Regions from separate parts of the Komagataeibacter medellinensis NBRC 3288 genome, predicted to be linked through region 1. Evidence: riboswitches for the same ligand, from Rfam matches in the RefSeq annotation. Region 1 holds a riboswitch; the other holds the start of a gene.

Evidence for each region. Region 1 has a riboswitch for FMN ahead of ribD (bifunctional diaminohydroxyphosphoribosylaminopyrimidine deaminase/5-amino-6-(5-phosphoribosylamino)uracil reductase RibD). Riboswitches for the same ligand answer to the same signal wherever they lie in the genome.
Region 2: another riboswitch for FMN. It lies ahead of GLX_RS13015 (class I SAM-dependent methyltransferase); the one in region 1 lies ahead of ribD (bifunctional diaminohydroxyphosphoribosylaminopyrimidine deaminase/5-amino-6-(5-phosphoribosylamino)uracil reductase RibD).

What each region holds. Positions count from the first base shown of each region.
Region 1 covers NC_016027.1:1,962,126-1,966,536, forward strand. Annotated here, with positions in the region: gene GLX_RS09155 (bifunctional 3,4-dihydroxy-2-butanone-4-phosphate synthase/GTP cyclohydrolase II) at 1-475, opposite strand, end outside; gene GLX_RS09160 (riboflavin synthase) at 475-1,092, opposite strand; gene ribD (bifunctional diaminohydroxyphosphoribosylaminopyrimidine deaminase/5-amino-6-(5-phosphoribosylamino)uracil reductase RibD) at 1,095-2,114, opposite strand; FMN riboswitch at 2,229-2,389, opposite strand; gene GLX_RS09170 (MIP/aquaporin family protein) at 2,484-3,368, opposite strand; gene GLX_RS09175 (hypothetical protein) at 3,744-4,411, shown strand, end outside.
Region 2 covers NC_016027.1:2,785,249-2,789,659, forward strand. Annotated here, with positions in the region: gene htpG (molecular chaperone HtpG) at 1-1,515, shown strand, start outside; gene GLX_RS13015 (class I SAM-dependent methyltransferase) at 1,903-2,457, opposite strand; FMN riboswitch at 2,541-2,693, opposite strand; gene mtnA (S-methyl-5-thioribose-1-phosphate isomerase) at 2,899-3,990, shown strand; gene aspS (aspartate--tRNA ligase) at 4,125-4,411, shown strand, end outside.

The DNA.
Region 1 (4,411 bases):
CGGCCGGGATCAGCCCCGCCATACGCGCCAGATCAACCGAGGCTTCGGTATGGCCGGGCCGTACCACCGTGCCGCCGGGCACCGCGCGTAGCGGGAAGATATGCCCCGGTGAGACCAGGTCTGCGGGCTTTGCATCGGGCGCGGCCGCCACCAACACGGTTTCGGCGCGGTCGGCGGCCGAAATGCCGGTGGTCACACCTTCGCGCGCCTCAATGGAGACGGTGAACGCCGTACCACGCGGGCAGGTGTTCACCTGTGTCATCATGGGCAGGTTGAGCTGGGTGATCCGCGCAGGTGACATGGGCATACACACCAGCCCGCGTGCGTGGGTGACCATGAAGTTCATGGCCTGTGGCGTCATGAGTTCGGCGGCCATTACCAGGTCGCCTTCGTTCTCGCGGTCCTCGTCATCCACAAGGATGATCATCCCGCCCCGGCGGATGGTCTCTATGGCCTGCGCCAGTGCCGGGGGCATCAACGATACTGACATACGCTCTCCACATATTTGGCAATAACATCGACTTCGATGTTCACTGCGTCTCCTGCCTTCAGGGCACCAAGTGTCGTGTGTTCCCATGTATGGGGAATGATCATGAGGGCGATGCGGAACGCATCGGGCGTACACCCCTCCGCGCCCGGTTCACCTACGGCGTTTAGCGTCAGGCTGATGCCATCGATCGTGATCGACCCTTTTTCCACCAGATAGCGGCGCAGCCGGGCAGGAATGGAAAAGGTGATGTGGCGGGCCTCGCCTGCCGGTTCCACCGCCAGCAGGTGGCCGGTGCCATCCACATGCCCCTGCACGATATGGCCCGACAGGCGGGTGGCGGGTGTGACCGCACGTTCGAGGTTGACGGTATGCCCTGCCCCGATCCGGCCCAGCGCCGTACGGTCCAGCGTTTCCGAACTGATGAAGAAGGTGGCGTTCCCCGCCGCGTCAAACGACGTGACCGTCAGGCACACGCCATTGACGGCAATGCTTTCGCCCAGGCTCAGGTCGGGAATGCCGGTCGCCACGGTAATGTCCAGGTCACGGTCAAGCCGCCGCGCGGCGCTGACGTGTCCCTGGTGCTCGATGATGCCAGAAAACATGCTTACTCCTTCACGGCAGAAAATTCGGGCAGCAGGTGGAGCGGTGTCACATCCCCCCCGCGCACGCGGATGTTGTAGTGGTCCACGCCATCGGCACCTGCGGTAATGGTCAGCCAGTCATGCCACATGCTGCGGGCATCCAGTTCGGCCAGCAGGGCGGGACCCGCTTCCACCATTGCCCAGGTCACGCCTGCGCGGCCCAGCAGATCGGGCAGGGCGGCGAGATCGGTGCACAGGCGTACGTCAAAGCCACGGCTGCGGGCAGCATCCAGGTAGGCTTCATCCACCTCCCCCGTACGGGTGCAGATGGCAAGGATACGGGGCGCGCGGCCTGCGTGGTCGGGCACGCGGCGCACGTCCAGCCCCGGCCGGTCGGCGCGCACGGTGCCGCCTGCGGTAATCACCGCATCGGTTGCGCGGCGTAGGCGGTGCGCCAGATCGAGCGAGGCGGCGGAGGTGAACGTGGTGCGCCCCGGCGGTGGCAGCATGGCCCCCGTGGCGTCCACCGCCTGCTTGACCGTGATCCACGGCTGGCCGGTGCGGGTGAAATGGGCAAAAGGGGCCAGCAGGCTGCTGCACAGGTCGCGCGCGGCAGCCTGCGGGCCGGTAGGCTGGAGCACATGCACCCGCCGCCCATGGTCGCGCAGGTAATCTGCCCCGCCACCCGCAACATGGGGGTTGGGGTCCCGCAGCCCGATCCACACATTACGCACCGGGGTGGCCGCCAGCGCGTACGAACACGGGCCGGTGCGACCGGTATGGTTGCATGGTTCCAGGGTGACGATGGCGGTATGGGCACGATCCAGCAGGCCGCGCGCGCGGCACTGGTTTATGGCCTGTATTTCGGCGTGCGGGGTGCCAGCGCGATGGTGGCCGCCAGTGGCAAGGATGGCGCCATCACGGTCCAGCAGCGTGCAGCCGACCGGCGGGTTGGGTGCCGTGGCACCCACATGGCGGGCAGCCTCGTTCACCGCGGCACGAAAACCATGCGCGATAGCGGGGGGAAGGTCGGGGCCAGTCATGGCACTGGTGGCCTGTGGCAACGCATCCAAAACACACTTCTCCATCCATCCGGACGGACTCAGGGCGCGTAAAACCATCTTCCCGCCTTCCTTGAAGGGAAGGCTGGCCATAGTTTCCGTTCTCTTTCATCCGGACTGTAACCGTCGGTTCCGGAATCACACCGGATCTGCTTGACCCCGGCCCCAGAGGGGGCCGGGCGCTCGCGGACTTATGCCCCTTGCAAAAGGGTGCAATCACCGCCGGTGGGGAATTTCGCCCCGCCCTGAGAACGCCTGCGAACCGGGCAGGTGCCCGATTCGTTTTTCAGTAAGACGATATTGGGAATAATTCTCGTTGATTGCAAGTAGCGTATTTTTTAATCACGCTACTCAATCGTGATTAGACGCGTGCCGACCGGGGTGGAGAAGGGAAGGAACACGACCATGGTGGCCGAAATTGACCAGACGGGCTTCTTCTACCTCGATCCGGCCCAGCAGGCGCGAGCGCAGCAGCAAGACTGCCAGTGCCGCCCCCATAAATGGTCCCAACGCATAGATCCAGAACGATTCCCACTGTCCCGCTACCAGTGCGGGGCCAAAACTGCGGGCCAGGTTGGAGCTGTTGCCCGACAGCCATGCCGAAACCGGGTTGCACAGGCCGAAAAACACGCCGCCCGCCCACGGTGTGAACCATTTCAGCACCGGATGGGCAGCCAGCGCATACAGCATGATGACCAACAGGCAGGTCAGCACCATTTCCGTTACCAATGGCCAGATGACTGCAACACCGGAAAACGGCACTGTAGCGGCAAATGTCGCGGCTCGCGCCATATCCCCCCATATGGGCAGCACATGGCCCAGACCTGCCAGCAGCAGGGCCGCAAGGCAGGCTCCCACCATCTGGGCGGCCACATACCCACACAGGTCCATGCCCGCCAGTTTTCCCGCAAGGCTGAACGCCAGCGAGACGGAGGGGCTGACATGCGCCCCGCTTACACGCCCGAATGGCGTGTAAGCGGCTACCGTTCCCGCCAGACCGAAGAACACGCCGCACAGCATGGTCTGGATCTCGGGATGCGTGGCAAGCGCGCGCCCGACCGGGGTATAGGGCGCGGTCAGCACCGTGACCGACACGATGCCACACAGCATGAGCACCATGGTGGCCACCATCTCGCAGCCATACAGTTTCCAGTGTAGCGGATGATCGGGGTGGGGGAGCCCGGCAAGCGGTCGGTCCGTGGGGGGCGGGGTATCCGGTGGCCGGGTTGCAGTCATGGCGTATACTCCCTTACTGGCACATGTAGAGGTCTTGAATTACAGGAAGAAATGGTGTGTTATAAATATAATCATGCGAATATATGCCGTACATGAGACTGTTCAATGCATGGCAGCTAAACGTTTTTCCTATATAGGGTGGAATCTGTTCCTATATTTCTGTTGCCATGCGGTACGCAGCGCTCTGTCGGTCCTGTCCATGCGGGCTGGCGGTAGATATTGTCGGATTCTTGTTTTGTTAACCCGGTATACAGGGGCAGGCGCGCCAGACTGATGGATTGCTGTTGTAAAAAGGGCCATCCCGGCCGCCATGCAGATGCCTGCCATGCAGGTCGGCCAGCGCGGCCGGGTCTGTTGCTGGGGAGTATGGTCGCCATGCTGGGTGGGTTGGTGGCATCACCCGCCCAGGCGGACGACATGGCCGAGATCCGCGCCATCCATGCCGAAATGCGGCGGCTGGAAGCCAAGGTCGAGCAGCTTGAAGCCCATCACGGCATGAGCCGGGGCAGCCAGAACGTGGTGGCGGGCCGTACCTTGCGCTCGGGTCCGCATACGGGGGGGCGTGCTGTCTACAGCGCACCGTCAGGCCAGATCAGCGCTATGCCGGACCTCTCGCAGCTGACTATTGGCGGTCCCGCCATGTCGGATGATGCGCAGGCGGCGGCAGCAGCCGAAAACACCATGACCGAGGCGATTATTCCCGCCCAGGCCAAGCTCGACCTTGATTCCTCCAGCCCGCTGGCCATTACCCAGACCGGCGTGGACAGCCTGCCGCCTGTCTTTCGCATTGGCGGCGTATCGGTAAGGTTGGGCGGGTTCATCGACTTTTCTAACATCTACCGCAGCAAGAACCTGACCAGCGGCCCCGCCACCAGCTGGGGCAGCTTTCCCTATGCCAATAGCCCCAATGCCCATACGGGTGAGTACCGTCCCTCCGCGCAGCTGACGCGCCTGAGCGTGCTGTTGCAGGGCTCGCCCACCAAGGACGAGACGCTGTCGGGTTATATCGAGACTGATTTCGGGGGCGCTGCCGGTACCGCCAA
Region 2 (4,411 bases), 820 kb from region 1:
GAGGACAAGCCGAGCCTGATCGGGCAGTTCGGTGTCGGCTTCTATGCCGCCTTCATGGTAGCGGACAGGGTGGATGTGATTTCGCGTCGCGCGGGCAGCGATGAAGCCTGGCAGTGGTCATCTACCGGCAAGGGCAACTATACCATCAGCCCCGCCACACGTGAAAAGCCGGGTACCGACATCATCCTGCACATCAAGGACGATGCGAACGACTTCCTTGATTCATGGCAGCTTGAGAGCATCGTGCGCAAATGGGCCGACCACATTTCATGGCCCATTACCATCGTTAAGGATGGCGAGGAAACTTCGGCCAACAAGGGCACGGCGCTGTGGCGCAAGCCGCGTGGTGGCATTGAGGAAGAGCAGCTTAACGAGTTCTACCGCCACGTCAGCCACAATTTCGATACGCCGTGGGCCACACTGCACTGGCATGCCGAAGGCATGATGGAGTTCTCGGCATTGCTGTTCATTCCCGGCAGCAAGCCCTTCGAGTTTGCCGAACCGGTGCGCGAAAGCCAGATCCGCCTGCATGTTCGCCGCATGTTCATTACCGATGATGCGGGCCTGCTGCCGCCGTGGCTGCGCTTCGTGACCGGCGTGGTGGATACTGAGGACCTGCCGCTCAACGTCTCGCGCGAGATGCTGCAGGCTACACCGGTGCTGGCGCGTATCCGCAAGGCGGTGACCAACCGCGTGATCTCCGAACTCAAGACCCGCGCAAAGGACGAGGCGGATTTTGACAAGTTCTGGGACAATTTCGGCCCCACCTTCAAGGAAGGGATCTGGGATGATGCCGAGCACCGTACGGAACTGGCCACAATCGCTCGTTTCCGCTCCAGCACGCAGGAAGGCTGGACCACGTTGGATGCGTATCTGGAGCGCAGGAAGCCCGAGCAGGAAGCTATTTACTACCTGACTGGCGACCGCACGGAAATGCTGCCGTCCTCGCCGCAGCTTGAAGGTTTCCGCGCACGCGGGATCGAGGTGCTGCTGCTGTCTGATCCGGTGGATTCCTTCTGGCCTGACCGTCTGGGTGTGTACAAGGATACGCCCCTGCGTAACATCAGCCAGTTCCACACCGACCTGGAAAAGTTCGGTGCCCCGGAGGAGACGGCGGATGAAAAGGCAGCATTGGAAGTGGTCATTCCCGCGCTGAAGGAAGCGCTGGGTGATGCGGTATCGGATGTGAAGGGTACCAACCGTCTGGTTAACAGCGCCGTGGTGCTGGCAGCTCCCGAATCCGGGCCGGACCTGCAGATGATCCGCCTGATGAAGCGCAGCGGCCAGCAGGTGCCTGACACGGCGCCCGTGCTGCAGGTCAACCCGGGCCACCCGCTGATCGCAGACCTTGCGGCGCGGGTGAAAAATGGCGACCCGGTGCAGGATATTGCCCTTGTGCTGATGGATATGGCCCGCATCCAGGATGGTGAAAGCCCGAAGGATCCGACCGGATTTGCCCAGCGCCTGACCGCAATCCTGACGCGCCTGCCGCTGACGGACGGTCCCCAGGGCTGATCTGCCTGACTGCCAGTGTGATCTGCCCCGCCATGCATGCCGCATGGCGGGGCAGATCCGTTTTGAAGCGTGAAAAAATTTTTGGTGAAGCTTTTTTCAAAAAGCTTCGACGAACGCTGCCGTCCTGAAAAGAAGGGGTAATCTGGAAATTTTTATTATTTCTTCTCAATGGTTTTTGGGGCCACAAGAATAAGCATGGGGGACCGGCGCAGTGTATCTTCCAGATCAGGCCGGCCCTGCAGGATATCGGCAGGCGGGCAGGGCTTGGCTAGATGGCGGAGCCGGAAGCCACAGTCGAGAAGCGTGTTGACGTAGGTTTCCATCGTGCAGTGGTATTTGATTACCCCATCAACAAACCATGACGTGCTGCGCGCAGCCCTGCTGCAACTAGTGGTCGGGTGGCCAGTGCAGCTTGTTGCCCTCCGCATCACGCACCCACCCCACGGGGTGGGCGGTCTGGAGCGGATGCTCGACGGAAAAAATGAAGGTGCCGCCGGGTTTCAGGCTATCGAAAACGCGGCGCACCACGGCCGGATAATCCGCGATGTAGTGCAGGGCAAGGGATGAAACCACAAGGTCGAAGGCCGCCTGTGCCGTCACGCAGTCCTCGATGGAGGCGTGCAGGTAGGTAATGGCCGGATCATGGGTCAGCGCGCGTGCGGCCTCGATCATGTTTGCCGATACATCCAGCGCGGTAACCCGGTCTGCGCCCTGTGCGCGGGCATGGCGGGCAAAGTCGCCAAACCCGCATCCCAGATCGAGTACGGCCCTGCCGCGCAGGTCGGGCAGCAGGCCGCGCATGGCCGGGATCTCCAGTGCGCCGTTCAGCCCCGTGTCCTGTTCACGAAGGGTGCGGTACCCTTCAAAAAAACGCGGATCATCATAAATGTTCTGCGGTGATGGGGCGGGCGCCGTGTTATGGTTTTCGTGTGAAGTCGTCATGTGTCATGTCTCCCCTGGTGGACTCGGTCGTCATCCAGGGCGATCACGGGCGCGCACCGATCGCCCGCATGGGCCGTGCAGCCGCCAGTTCTCTTCTATCCGGACTGTAACCGTCGGCTCTGGTTTCCCACCAGATCTGCTGACTCCGGCACGCAGGGCATGCCGGGCGCTCGCGGGCTTCAGGCCGTGCGCCTGTTACCGCCGGTAGGGACTTCCACCCCGCCCTGAGAACACTGGCACCCACAATAAGGGGAGTGCTGCAATGGCAGCAAGCCTGTGGAGACATCCATGATCCGGTTGTATGATAAAGGGACGCTGCAAGGGACCAGATCTGCCGGAATTAAAGGCGCATGGTAGATCAGGGCTTGAATAACAGCCTGCCGAATGTTTCCCTACGCTCCCTTTTGTGTGTTCTGGCTTTTCAATGGCGGCAAGTATTATATGAAAATTGATAACGTCTCTTATCGCAGCGTATGGGTGGACACGGATGATGGCTGGTCGGTCCATATCTTTGACCAGACCCGTCTGCCGTGGTCGCTTGATATCCTGCGCCTGACCGGGCGTGACCAGGTGGCGCACGCCATCCGCACTATGCAGGTGCGTGGCGCACCGCTGATCGGGGCTGTTGCGGCCTACGGGCTGGCGCTGGCGCTGCGACATGACAGCAGCGATGCAGCCATGGAACGTGACGCGGCCCTGCTTGCGGCCACGCGGCCCACGGCGGTCAACCTTGGCTGGGCGATCCGACGCATGCTGACCCGCCTGCGCACCACGGCCGTCGCGGACCGTGCTGCGGCAGCGTATGACGAAGCCGGGCGCATCTGTGATGAAGACGTGATCCAGAACGAGGCCATTGGTCGGCAGGGCCTTGAACTGATCGTGGAAATCGCTGCCCGCCGTCCCGGCCCGGTCAATATTATGACCCACTGTAACGCTGGCTGGATTGCAACCGTGGATTGGGGCACCGCCCTTGCCCCGATCTACATGGCGCATGACCGGGGTATTGACGTGCATGTGTGGGTGGATGAAACCCGCCCGCGCAACCAGGGGGCCTCGCTGACGGCATGGGAACTGGGGCGCCACGGGGTTAAGCACACGGTCATTGCCGATAACGCTGGCGGCCACCTGATGCAGCATGGCCAGGTGGACATGGTGATTGTGGGTACCGACCGCGTGACCCGCACGGGAGATGTGGCCAACAAGATCGGCACCTATCTCAAGGCGCTGGCGGCGCATGACAATGGCGTGCCCTTCTGGGTGGCGCTGCCATCTACCACCATCGACTGGACCATCAGTGATGGCGTGAAGGAAATCCCGATCGAGGAACGCAGCGGGCGGGAAGTCACCCACATACAGGGCCGGGATCAAGCAGGTCATGTGACCAGCGTACAGCTTGTGCCCGATGGCAGTGCGGCCGCCAATCCGGCGTTTGACGTGACCCCCGCGCGCCTTGTGACCGGGCTGATTACCGAACGCGGCCGCTGCCCCGCTACTGCGGACGGGCTGTGCGACCTGTTCCCCGAATACGTGTAAGGTACGGCCCCGCAGGCCGGGGCTGCCACCTATAACCTTGACAGGCGCGGGTGGGATTGGCTTTGTCGCGCCTGCAACCGGGTGTGGCCCCATGGGGCGCACTCCCCCAAATCTGGTAGAATCAGGACAAGATCATGCATCCCTATCGTACCCATAGCTGTGCGGCCCTGCGGGCTGCCGACGCCGGGCAGACGGCCCGCCTTTCTGGATGGGTACATTCCAAGCGCGATCATGGCGGCCTGCTGTTCATTGATCTGCGCGACCATTTCGGCATGACGCAGATCGTGATCCCCGCAGGCTCCCCCGTGCTGGAAACGGCGGAGCGCGTGCGCGTGGAAAGCGTGCTGACGGTTACTGGAGAAGTCGTGCTGCGTGATGGTGCGACCAAGAACCCGAACCTGCCCACGGGCGAGATTGAACT